2 linked regions of the Ilumatobacter coccineus YM16-304 genome follow. The protein of the gene in region 1 interacts with the protein of each later gene in a pairwise test. Links are inferred from orthologs where the notes say so. Each region holds a gene or a part of one and is shown in the gene's direction. Other genes may lie near its edges.

Region 1 (6,312 bases):
CGTCGGCCGACGAGACCGGCGAGTTGGTCTCCGACGTCGAGCTCGACGGGACGCCCGGAGGCTCGGTTCTCGACGAACTGTCGATGGCGTTCGACGACGTCGACGACCCCGAGGTCGACGTGCTCACCAGCAGGGTTCCGGTGACCGGGGCGCACCAGCGTGGGGCACCTGCGACCGAATCGATCGACGTCGTCAGTGCCGGCGAACCAGAACCCGAGCCACGGAGCAAGCGATCGAAACGCAAGGGCGCCGAGTCGAGCGACGATGAGCCCGCTCGAGACGCCGCGACGATCTCGATCGGCGGCGACGACGATCTCCCCGACGCCGTGTATCTCGACGAGGCCATCGGTCTGGGTGGCGACGGCACGGTGTTCATCGACGACGACGGCCGCGGCGACGCGATCATGCCGCAAGACGCCACCGGGCCCGGCATCGAACCCCGACTCCGCCAGCGGCGGATCGGCGTGCGGCGCGCCGAGGGGCGCCGACGACTCAAGTGGGTCGCCATCATCGGCGTCGTGCTCGTCCTGCTCATCGGTGTCCTCGCCGTGCTCGGGTCGGGGCTGTTTTCGGTCGACGACGTCACCGTGTCGGGCCAGCGCTATGCCGACGACGCCGTGGTGCAAGAGGTCATCGACGATCTCGTCGGTACCCCGACGCTGCTCGTCGACACGGCCGCCGCCGAGCGGCGCCTCGAAGAGATCGCGTGGGTCGAGTCGGCGCGGGTCCGTACCGATTTCCCCAGCTCAGCGTCCATCGAACTGCGTGAACGCGTGCCGCTGGCGACCATTCGCGGGGCCGACGAGCGCTACCGCATCCTCGACCGCGAAGGGCGCGTCCTCGCGATCGAAACCGGTCAACCGGTCGCCCCGGTGCTGATCTCCGGGCCCGGCACGCTCGACCTCGAGGTGGGGCAGTTCGCCGACGTCGGGTACGCCGCGGCGTCGACACTCGTGACCAAGCTGACCCCCGAGGTCCGATCACGGCTCGTGTCGATCAGCGCCACGCCCGACGGCTCCGACATTCGCCTGATCCTGCGCAACGAACTGATCAACGGCGACCCGGCACCCGACATCGAAGTGCGGCTCGGCGCAGCGATCGGCGACAACGAACAGTTCGAACGACTGGTCCGCCTCGAGCGTGTTCTCGACGACATCGACGGCGGCGGAACGACCATCATCGACGTCTCGACCGACGAGGCGACCGAACGCTGACCTGCTCGGATCGCGCAGACGGCCGTGCTGCGGCGCTAGCGTCCCTCAACGGTGCTGGCAGACCTGCCAGAATGCGCCAAGACATGTCGTCCATCGCGGACGACGTCAGATCGAGAACTCCATGTACACACCACCGAAACAAATGAGCTGGGAGACCTACTGATGGTCGGCACGCCACAGAATTACCTCGCCGTGATCAAGGTCGTCGGCGTCGGCGGCGGCGGCGTCAACGCCGTCAATCGCATGATCGACGCTGGCCTGAAGGGCGTCGAGTTCATCGCCGTCAACACCGATGCCCAGGCGCTGCTCATGAGTGACGCCGACGTCAAGCTCGACATCGGCCGGGATCTCACGCGAGGCCTCGGCGCCGGCAGCGACCCGGAAGTCGGTCGTGAAGCCGCCGAATCGCACCGCGACGAGATCGAAGAGATGGTGCGTGGCGCCGACATGGTGTTCATCACCGCCGGTGAAGGCGGCGGTACCGGCACCGGTGCCGCTCCGGTCATCGCCGAGATCTCTCGTGAAGCCGGCGCCCTGACCATCGGTGTCGTCACCCGCCCGTTCTCGTTCGAAGGACGCCGCCGCTCGGTCCAGGCCGACAACGGTGTGCAGCGCCTGAAGGAGAAGGTCGACACGCTGATCGTCATCCCGAACGATCGACTCCTCACCGTCGCCAACGACAAGACGAGCGTGCTCAATGCGTTCAAGATGGCCGACGAAGTCCTCCTGCAGGGTGTGTCGGGCATCACCGGCCTCATCACCACGCCGGGACTCATCAACACCGACTTCGCCGACGTCAAGGCGGTCCTCGCCGACGCCGGTACCGCCCTCATGGGCATCGGCCAGGCCAGCGGCGACGAGCGCGCTGTGTCGGCTGCCAAGGCGGCCATCTCGAGCCCGCTGCTCGAATCGGCCATCGACGGCGCCCGCGGCGTGCTGCTCAACATCACCGGCCCGTCGAGCATGGGTCTGTTCGAGATGAACGCTGCTGCCGAGATCATCCACGGCGTGGCCCACCAAGACGCGCTCATCATCTTCGGTACGGTCGTCGACGACGAGATGGGCGACGAAGTCCGCGTCACGGTCATCTCGGCCGGGTTCGACCGCGTCGACGGCACCGGGTACACCCCGGCTGCATCGTCGTCGTCGGAGCCCGCTCCCGACCAGCCGCGCACGACCCCGACGCGCATCACCGAACTCTTCGGCGATTCCGACGAGCCCGATCCGCTGGCTGACGATGACGACGACGATTTCGACGTCCCGTCGTTCCTCAAGTAGCGGACCGTCCGCAACCGGTCGATCTCGGCCGGTCGAGCACCGAGCGCACGCCGTCGCGTGCTGACCCTGCTCGATCGTCGCGTCGCCGGACGGCGTTTCGTCGTCGCGGCGAGTGAACGAAGCGACGGCGACGTCCATCCGCACCACGTGGCGCCCGACGTACTCGCCGACCGCCAGCGGTCGATCACCGGCCGTCGATGGTCGATGGTCGACCAGTGCCACGGCACCGCGGTGCACCGCATCGACGCCGAGCGCGAGATCCCGACACACGCCGAGTCCGGTGAAGACGAACTGGTCGTGGCCGACGTGCAGCGAGCCGACGCGCCGGGAACGCACGTCGCCATGTGGGCCGCCGACTGTGCGGTCGTCGTCCTCGCCGGTTCGTCCGGCAACCTCGTCGCGGTGCACGCCGGGTGGCGTGGCCTGGCAGACGGCGCGATCGACGTCGCCTGTGACGAACTCGGTGACACCGCCATCGCTGCGGTGCTCGGCCCGACGATCCATCCGTGCTGCTACGGGTTCGGCGGTGACGACCTCGCCCGCGTCGCCGAGGCGGTCGGCGCCGAACCCTCCGCCATCACAGGAACCACCACGAGCGGCCGCCGCGCGCTCGATGTCCCGCTGGCCGTGCGAACCGCCCTCGCCCGCCGTGGCGTCGAACTCCATGCCGTCGGTCCGTGTACCGGTTGCGACGATCGCTGGTTCTCGCATCGCGTCCGACGCGACCGGGGCCGACATGCCACGATCGGGTGGATGGACGCCGAGCACGATCACGACGAACCGGCGAGGGCACATGGGGTCTGACGCTCCTCGACCCGCCCTCACCGTCGACGTCGTGGTCGAACGACTGGCGGCGCTCGACGAGCGCATCGACAGCGTGTCGAGAGCTCGCGAGCAGCCCATCACGGTCACCGCGGTCACCAAGGGCTTCGCCGCCGACGTGATCCGGGTCGCCGCCGACGCCGGCTTCTCCGCGGTGGGGGAGAACTACGCACAGGAGTTGCTCGGCAAGGTCGACACGCTCGACGCACTGGGTGAGCGGCGACCCACCGTCGAGTTCATCGGTCGGCTGCAGTCGAACAAGGTCCGCCAACTCGTCGACGTCGTCGACCTGTGGGCGAGCGTCGACCGGCCGTCGCTCGTCGCCGAGATCGCCAAGCGAGCGCCGGGCGCTCGCATCCTGGTCCAGGTCAACTCGACGGGGGAAGACGGCAAGGGTGGTTGTGCGCTCGGCGACACCGCTGCACTGGTCGAACGCGCCCGGGAGGCCGGCCTCGACGTGGCCGGGTTGATGACCGTCGGTCCGACCGGCGAGCCGCCCGAGGCCGCCCGCCCCGGTTTCGAGGCGGTACGGCGACTCGTCGACGAGCTCGGCCTCGAGGTGTGCTCGATGGGGATGAGCGGCGACATCGAGGTCGCCGTCGCCGCCGGATCGACCAATGTTCGCGTCGGGACCGCCCTGTTCGGCAGCCGGGCATGATGCTCGTGGTCCGCTGTTCGACGGTCGCTGCGAGTGCCGCCGAGCCGACCCGGCGACGTCGACGCGGCACGCACGCGTGTTCGAAGTTCCTTGCGCAGCGCAGCAATGCCGCTCGTGTCCACCGAATTGCCACTGTGTCGGGCTAAAGTCCGGGCGCTCAGGAGGAAGAAATGTCACTCTGGAAACGGACCATGGACTACCTCGGTCTCGGTCCCGACGATGCGTACGACGACTACGACGGATACGACGAGCCGGAACCCCCGGCTCGACAGCAGCGCGCCCAGCGCGACGTCGAACCCGCCGATCAGCGCGCCCCTCGCGGGAACCGTGGCGGGTGGGAGCCCGAGGGTGAGCCGACGGTGCGCACCGTTGCTCCTCGACCGAGCTTCCCCTCCAAAGACTTCGACGCATCGGCGGCGGCCCGGCGGCCGTCGATGCAGCAACCGCACCAGTCTCCCGGACGTGGTGCCGACGACAGCGGCGTGCACATCCGCCCGAGCCAACCCGAACAACCCGCTCCGCAACCGCAGCTTCGCAGCATCCCAGGAGGATCCATGGAGCCCCACACCGTTCGCCCCCGCCGCTTCGACCAGGCGCAGGAAGTGGCCGACGCCTTCAAGAACGGCATGCCGGTCATCATGAATCTCGAAGGCACCGAACGCGATGTCGCACGCCGACTGATCGACTTCGCGAGCGGCATCTGTTACGCGCTCGATGGCACGATGGAGAAGGTGGCGACCGGCGTCTACCTGCTCAAGCCGCCGGCACGACCGCAGCGCTACGACGAATACGACGACTGACGAACACGACGACTGACTTCCCTCGGGAAAGAACGTAGAGGATCACCATGGACATCAGCCCACAACGAGTGCGCACCGCTGAGTTCAAGACCGTCAAGAAAGGTCTCGACCCCGACGAAGTGCGGGCGTTCCTCGAGGAGGTCGCCGCCGAGCTCGAACGAGCGCAGAACCAGTCGACGGCGATGGAAGCCCGCGCCCGGGCCGCGGTCGCTCGACTCCAGGAGATCTCCGAGGCGACGCCGGCAGCACCCGCCGACGGTGCCGTCGAGCCTGCGCCCGCCGTGGCCGCAGTGCCCGAGCCCGCCGCCGACGTCGTTCCCTCGGTCGACCAGGCCGAGACGATCAGCCGCACGCTGTTGCTCGCTCAGCGCACGGCCGACACCGCCATTGCCGAAGCAGAGGCCGAAGCAGCCCGTCTGCGGACCGAAGCCGAAGCCGAGGCCACGAAGACCATCGCGAGCGCGCAGGAGATCAGCGAACGCCTGTCGACCGAAGCCCGCGAAGAAGCGCGCAAGCAGGGCGAGGCCGAGCGGATCCAGGTCGAGAGCGAAGTCAATGCGCTGCTCGCCCGTCGTGACTTCCTCGAATCCGACGTCGACCACCTGCAGACGTTCCTCGTCGACGAGCGCAACCGGCTCCGCGAGGCCGCCAACGACATCCTCGAACTCGTCGAGCGCGTGCCGGCCGGCCTCGGAGAAGTGCGCCGACCGTTGCTGTCGGCCTCCGACGACGACGAACTCATCGCCGCGACGTCGGCCACCAGTGCCGGCGCCGCACCCGAGTCTGCGGCTGCCGAGCCCGCAGCGGAGCATCTCGTGACCCAGGAGATGCCGTCGATCGGCAGCGAGCGCGCCGCGAGCGACGCTGACGCTGGTGATGCGGCTGCCGACGACGACGGCGGCTTCGACTGGTCGGGGGAGTCCGACGACACCGACGCTGACGCCAGTGATGACGACCCGCTCGTCATCCAGACCGACATCTCCGACGAGGGCCCGACCGGGTTCTCGTACGACAAGAACCGCTGACCGCCGGCGCCGCCGAACGGCGCGCGAACCTCCTGCGTTCAGGGGCCGTCGCGTCGGTAGCCTTGACCGACGTGGCATACCCGAACGTCGACCCGCAGCCAGACTTCCCAGCCCTCGAGCGCACGATTCTCGACCGCTGGGAGCGAGACGAGACGTTCGAAGCCTCGATTGCGCAGCGCGAGGCCGGCGAGAACGGTGAGAACGAGTTCGTCTTCTACGACGGCCCGCCGTTCGCCAACGGACTCCCGCACTACGGGCACCTGCTGACCGGGTACGTCAAAGACGCCATCCCGCGCTACCAGACCATGCGCGGCAAGCGCGTCGAGCGTCGCTTCGGCTGGGACTGCCACGGCTTGCCCGCCGAGGTCAAGGCCGAACAAGAACTCGGCATCTCCGGGCACCCCGAGATCGCCGCGTTCGGCATCGACAAGTTCAACGACGCCTGCCGGGCGAGCGTGCTGCAGTACACCGACGACTGGCGCAGCTACGTGACCCGTCAAGCTCGCTGGGTCGAC
Region 2 (6,348 bases), 350 kb from region 1 along the record:
CGGGCATGGTGCAAGGGCGCACGCTCTATCAGATGCGGCGCAGCCTGCCCACCGAGCGACACGCCACGATCGACACCCGTTCGTTCGTGCCCGGCGCCGACGACGAGGCCTGGCTCTCGGTCAACAACCGGGCCTTCGCCGACCACTCCGAGCAGGGTGGGTGGACGATCGACACGCTGCGCCTGCGGCAGCAGGAAGCCTGGTTCGACCCCGACGGATTCCGGATGCACGAACGCGACGGGCGACTCGCCGGATTCTGTTGGACGAAGGTCCACCAACCCGATCCGGCGACCTCGACGAGCGACGCCGGTGACGGTCGACTCGGAGAGATCTACGTGATCGCCGTCGACCCCGACTTCCACGGCCTCGGTCTCGGCTCCGAGATGACCCTCGCCGGACTCGACCACCTCGCCGACGTCGGCATCGGTACCGCGCTCCTCTACGTCGACGCCGACAACGCCGGAGCCGTCGCCATGTACGAGAAGCTCGGCTTCACCGTCCACTCCACCAATGCCGCATTCAGCACCACCGTCGACGCCGGCACCGGCGACGCGCCCGACCGCGTCGGCAACTGCTGAGCCGTCCCGCCCGACGACCCTCGACGCACACTCCCGCCTCACTTCGATCAGAAAGACCACACCGATGAGCAACACCACCGCCGACAACGAGGCACTCCCCCGCTGGAGCGTCGCCGACGTCCACGAGAGCTTCGAGTCACGATCGTTCCTCGACGCGAAGGAGCGCGCCGGCGCCGACGTCGACCGTCTCGTCTCGTTGTTCGACGAGCACGGCATCCGTGCGGTCGACGGCGAGGTGACCGAAGCGACCGGCGAGACCGCCGACATCGTCATCTCCGAGTTCAACCGCGTGTCGGCCGACCTCGACATCCTCGGCGCCTACATCTACGCCTCGGTGTCGACCAACTCCCGCGATCAGGTCGCACAGGCGACCATGAGCGAACTCGACCCGGTCGAATCGAAGCTCCGCCCGCTCATGGCTCGGCTCTCCGACTGGGTCAGCTCGTTCGATCTCGACGCGCTCGTCGCCGTCAGCGAACAGGCCGCCGACCACGAAGGGCCGCTCAGCCGACTCGTCGAGCGATCGACGCATCAGATGTCGGAGGCCGAGGAGAACCTCTACGCCGAACTCTCCAACACCGGCGCCGGAGCGTGGGGTCGCCTGCAGCAGGAAGTGACGTCGCAACTGTCGGCCGAGGTCGAACTGCCCGACGGCCCGGAGCGCCTGCCGATGCCGGCCGTGCGCGGCCTCGGCACGCACGCCGACCCCGCCGTCCGCAAGGCCGCGTACGACGCCGAGCAAGTCGCCTGGCCGACCGTCGAGGTACCCGTGGCGGCCGCGATGAACGCCATCAAGGGCGAGGCGAACGCGGTCAACCGTCGCCGCAACTGGTCGTCACCGCTCGACGCGTCGCTGTTCGCCAACAGCGTGAGCCGGGCGACGTTCGACGCCATGCAGGCCGCCGTCACCGCGTCGCTGCCCGATTTCCATCGCTGGATGCAGACCAAGGCCCGGCTCCACCAGCACGAGAGCGGCACGCTCCCCTGGTGGGATCTCGTCGCGCCGGCGCCGGTGAGCTCGGGGGCGATGTCGTGGGACGACGGCATCGACGTGGTGCGCAACGCGTTCACCGGGTTCAGCCCGACGCTCGGCGGACTCGTCGATCGCGCCATCGACGAGCAGTGGATCGATGCCGCCCCTCGCGACGGCAAGACCGGCGGAGCGTTCTGCATGCCGTTCGTCGGCGATCGCTCGCTCGTGCTGCTCAACTGGTCGGGCTCGGCCGAATCGGCGCAGACCACGGCGCACGAACTCGGTCACGCCTACCACAACACGACGCTCGCCGATCGCACGTCGCTCCAGCGACGGCTGCCGATGGCACTCGCCGAGACCGCGTCGATCTTCTGCGAAACGCTCGTCGTCGAGGCCGGTCTCGCTCGCCTCGAAGGCGACGAACACCGCTCCGAACGGTTGGCGCTGCTCGACATCGACCTGCAGGGCACCAACCAGGTCGTGGTCGACATCCGCTCCCGTTTCACGTTCGAGACCGAGCTGTTCGCTCGCCGCCAACGCCGCACGCTCAGTGCCGCCGAGATGTGCGAGATGATGACCGAGGCACAAGCCGATGCCTACGGCGCCGGGCTCGACCAGTCGACGGCCCATCCGTACATGTGGTTGCTCAAGCCGCACTACTACGGCTCGCACTTCTACAACTGGCCCTACACGTACGGCCTGCTGTTCGGGCTCGGCCTGTTCGCCAAGTACCAGGAGGACCCCGAGCGGTTCCGCAGCGGGTACGACACCCTTCTCTCCCGTGCGGGCATGGACACCGCGGAGCAGCTCGGCGAGGCGTTCGGCCTCGACGTGACCGACGAGGCCTTCTGGACGGCCTCGCTCGACGTCGTGCGCGGACGCATCGACGACTACGTCGACATCGCCGATTCGATCGGCTCATGACCACCACGCTGTACGACCTCGATCGCGAGGCCTTCGGCGAGGTGCTCGACGGCGAACCGCGCTACCGCCTCGACCAGCTGTGGTCGGGCCTGTACGAGCAGCTCGCCGACCCGGTCGACATCACCAACCTGCCCAAGAAGCTGCGAGCGCGTCTCGACAGCGAGTTGCCGACCGCGCTCACCAAGGTCACCGAATCGGTCAACGACAAGGGCGACACGGTCAAGTTCCTGTGGGAACTCGACGGCGGCAGCCGGGTCGAGACCGTGCTGATGCTGTACCCCGATCGAGCGACGGTGTGCGTGAGCAGCCAGGCCGGCTGCGCGATGGCGTGTGGCTTCTGTGCCACCGGCCAGGCCGGGTTCACCCGTCACCTCACCGTCGGCGAGATCGTCGAGCAGGTCGTGCGTGCGTCTCAGCGTGCCGCCGAGTCGAACCGGCGCGTCAGCAACATCGTGTTCATGGGCATGGGCGAGCCGATGGCCAATCTCGAACGGGTGTGGTCGGCGACCGAACGGATCCACGGCGACATCGGCCTGTCTGCTCGACACATCACGATCTCGACCGTCGGGCTCGTGCCGGGGATCCGAGCGATGCGCGACCTCCCGCTTCCGGTCAATCTCGCCGTGTCACTGCACGCGGCCAACGACACCCTCCGCAACGAGCTGGTGCCGATCAACAAGCGGTACCCGATCGACGATCTCCTCGACGCGTGCGCCGACTATCTCGACGTGAAGAACCGCCGCGTGAGTTTCGAGTGGGCGATGATCGACGGCGTCAACGATCGCGACTCCGACGCCGAGGAGCTCGCCGAACTCTGCCGCAAGCTCCGCCCGAGCGCGCACGTCAACCTCATCCCGCTCAACCCCACGCCGGGCTACCCCACCAAGGGCACGCCGCTGAAGAAGGTGTACGCGTTCCGAGATCTGCTCGAGAAGCTCGGCGCGAACGCCACCGTCCGCCAGAACCGCGGCACCGACATCGATGCGGCGTGCGGCCAGCTCGCCGCCGGCCAGCCGGTCACCCTGTCGAAAAAGCGCTGAGGGAGCCCGGAAGCGCTGAGCCAGCCCGCCGCTCAGGCGAGGTACTTCGGGTTGGCGACGGCCAGCTTGTCGGCGACCGTGGCGGCGAGGAGCCCGCGGACTTCGTCGAGGCGATCGTCGAGGTCGCCGTTGCGGATGGCGGCCGCCAGTTCGGCGTCGTCGGCCATGCCCAGCTGTTCGAGCCGGGCGCCGTGGGCCTGCGCGTGCGAGTCGCCGAGTTCGAGCTCGCGTTCGACCATCGCCAAGACGTTGACCGCCACGCGCGTGTGGAAACGCAGGCGGCCGTCGGTGGCCGGCGACACGTCGCGCTCGAGCCATTCGCGGACCGACTCGACGAGTTGCGCCGCGGTCGGTACGTCGTGGGGATTCACGGGGTCGGTCACCAGCGGCCCTCCAGTGCGAGGAAGAGGTCGTGTTCGTTCTCGCACACCCGACGGCCGATGGCAGCCAGCTCGTGGCTCCTGACGGCGCCGTTGAGGTGCGCTGATGCTTGCGAGATGCACATGATTCCCCACTTCCAGGTGCCGAGGACTTCCCACCACCGCACGACGTCCGGGTCGATCTCGATGCCGCTCGCAGCCTGATAGGCGTCGAAGAGCTCGTCGTACTCACCGAGTCCGGCGACGGGCGGGGCCCCACCGAAGCGCCACGCCTTGACACAGAGCCAACCGAGATCCTCCATCGGATCGCCGAGGTGCGCGAGTTCCCAGTCGATCACGGCACGCAGCCCTTCGGAGCCGACGATGATGTTGCCGAGCCGGAAGTCGCCGTGAACGAGACACTGCGTCGACGTCTCGGGCCGATGGTCGATGAGCCATCGACGCACGAGTTCGAGCACGGGGTGCGGCTGGCCGAGTTCGTCGATGACGTCGGTGTAGAACGCGATCGGATCGACCGGTTCGAGCCCGTCGAGCGTGGCGTGGTCGATCGCGTGGATTCTGGCGAGTGCGGAGCCGCACTGCCGAGCAAAGACCTGTCGCGCGTCGCGGTACTCGTCGTCGCGCTGGATCTTGCGGGCGATGGTCTCGCCGTCGATCGCTTCGAGGATCATGAACGCCGCACCGTCGTCTTGTCGCTCGGCGTGGAGCAGCTTCGGCACCGGCACACCAGCGTCGCCGGCGGCGCGAACGACGGCCGCCTCGTGGAGCATCTCGCGGATGTCGCCGGGGCGTTGGCGTTGAGCGATCAGATCGGTGCCGTCGGCCGAGAACCGCCAGGTCTCACGGGAAGCGCCACCCGACAGCCGGGTCAGCCGATCGATGGTTGCGCCATCGAGCGATGCCGACAGCGTGGCGGCGAACTCAGCGATCGTGTCATCGAGGTCACCGGTGCTCATCACCCCGATCGTCGCAGATCAGCAGCCCGCGGCGAGAACTGACGGGTACGGGTTGACGTTGACGCCGCCCCCGGGTCGCAGTTCGAAGTGCAGGTGCGGCGTGGAGTACTTCGCGTTTCCGGTGTCGCCGTTGTAGGCGATGATCTCGCCCTGTGTCACCCGTCGGCTCACGCCGTTGTAGCTGTCCATGTGGCCGTAGTAGTAGCGGTTGCCGTTGTCACCGACGAGCGATGCGGCGTTGCCGCCGAGACGGTTGGCCTTGAACGTGACGTAGCCGGACACGACGGCGTAGATCGGCACGCCGCGAGGAGCGATCATGTCGACGCCGACGTGGCGTCGACCGCCCGAGCGAGGTGCGCCCCAGGTGTCGGCGAACGCCGAGCCGAGGATCGGACACACGATCGCGTCGATGTACATCCCACCGTCACCGCTTCCGACGATGACCGGGGTCGGGCTGCTGCCCGCTCCGCCCACACCGGTTCGTCCGCCGCTCTCGCCGCCCGATGCGCCCGAGTTCTCGGGCAGCGTCGACACGGGCGGAGACGTCGTCTCGGGGGTCGTGTCGACGGGAGCGTCGTCGGTGGTGGTGCCGTCGGTGTCGTCGCCGGCCGGGCCCGATGCCGCAGCGTCGTCTCCGTCGGCGGGCACCGTGGTGGTGGGAGGCACCGTCGTGGGTGGCACGACGAGACCCGGATTCGGCTGTGCCCGGGCGGCGGCTTCCGCTTCGAGGCGGGCCTCTTCGACGATGCGTGCCCGTTCCTTCGCCAACTGCGCGGCGAGTGCCTTCTGCACGGCTTCGTCTTCGAGTCGTTCTTCTTCGATCTCGCGCAACCGGACCACTTCGTCGTTCGCAGCGTCGCGCAGGCGAGCGTGTTCTTCACGTTGGGCCTCGACGTCGGCACGCCGCTCGACCACCTGGTCCTGCAATCCGACCAGCGCCTTCTCGGCAGCGTCGAACTGGTCGATCACGTCGGCGCCGGTGTTGGTCAGCACGTCGACGAACACCTCGGCCTGGATCTGGTCTTGCGGCGCGCTCACCTCGGTGAGCAGCGGGATGCCGCTGGTTCCGCTCGCAACGAAACGCGACAGGGCGACGGACTCGACTTCACGGCGCAGTGCCGTGACTTCTTCCTGCAACACCTCTTCTTCGCGTTCGAGACCGATGAGTTCTTCTTCGAGCAGGTCGAGCGTCGACTCGGCAGCGAAGAACGCTTCGGCAGCCGCGTTGGCGCGATCGCGCGCTTCTTGGATCTCGCGAGCGGCCTGCTCGGCGGGAGTCTCGCTCTGTGCGAGCCCGAGACCGGGTGCCACACCGATGCCGCAGGCGACCGCGAGCAGCAACACCACGAGGCGCTGTGGCGTCGACCACCGTCCGCCGTTGCCGGGTGCCTCGGTCTTCGTCGGTGTCGGAGCGCGCCGACCACGACGTAGAGACTGAGGGGCGCGCATCAGTGGGGAGCGTAGTTCTCGGCGGGCTCGGACTCGGGTCATGCTGAT

What was found.
Region 2: the proteins of ftsZ (region 1) and rlmN interact in binary tests that used the Escherichia coli proteins (3 or more experiments, as listed by UniProt). The link is inferred for Ilumatobacter coccineus YM16-304 from one-to-one orthologs.

Annotation. Positions count from the first base shown.
Region 1 is NC_020520.1:2,163,237-2,169,548, forward strand. The notes cover bases 471-3,434. They hold ftsZ (cell division protein FtsZ), read left to right. Parts: upstream 471-1,376; coding sequence 1,377-2,492; downstream 2,493-3,434. Other genes in these bases: YM304_RS09745 (cell division protein FtsQ/DivIB), read left to right, coding at 471-1,214; YM304_RS09755 (polyphenol oxidase family protein), read left to right, coding at 2,550-3,296; YM304_RS09760 (YggS family pyridoxal phosphate-dependent enzyme), read left to right, coding at 3,328-3,434. Also shown: more of YM304_RS09745, read left to right, coding at 1-470; more of YM304_RS09760, read left to right, coding at 3,435-3,972; YM304_RS22355 (cell division protein SepF), read left to right, coding at 4,143-4,772; YM304_RS09770 (DivIVA domain-containing protein), read left to right, coding at 4,820-5,797; ileS (isoleucine--tRNA ligase), read left to right, coding at 5,869-6,312. UniProt on the Escherichia coli protein: Essential cell division protein that forms a contractile ring structure (Z ring) at the future cell division site. The regulation of the ring assembly controls the timing and the location of cell division.
Region 2 is NC_020520.1:2,515,638-2,521,985, reverse strand. Bases 1,494-4,493 are described here. They hold rlmN (23S rRNA (adenine(2503)-C(2))-methyltransferase RlmN), read left to right. Parts: upstream 1,494-2,471; coding sequence 2,472-3,515; downstream 3,516-4,493. Other genes in these bases: YM304_RS11295 (phosphotransferase family protein), read right to left, coding at 3,895-4,493; YM304_RS11300 (DUF6285 domain-containing protein), read right to left, coding at 3,548-3,898; YM304_RS11310 (M3 family oligoendopeptidase), read left to right, coding at 1,494-2,475. Outside these bases: mshD (mycothiol synthase), read left to right, coding at 1-578; more of YM304_RS11310, read left to right, coding at 643-1,493; more of YM304_RS11295, read right to left, coding at 4,494-4,851; YM304_RS22465 (peptidoglycan DD-metalloendopeptidase family protein), read right to left, coding at 4,870-6,195; YM304_RS11285 (ABC transporter ATP-binding protein), read left to right, coding at 6,341-6,348.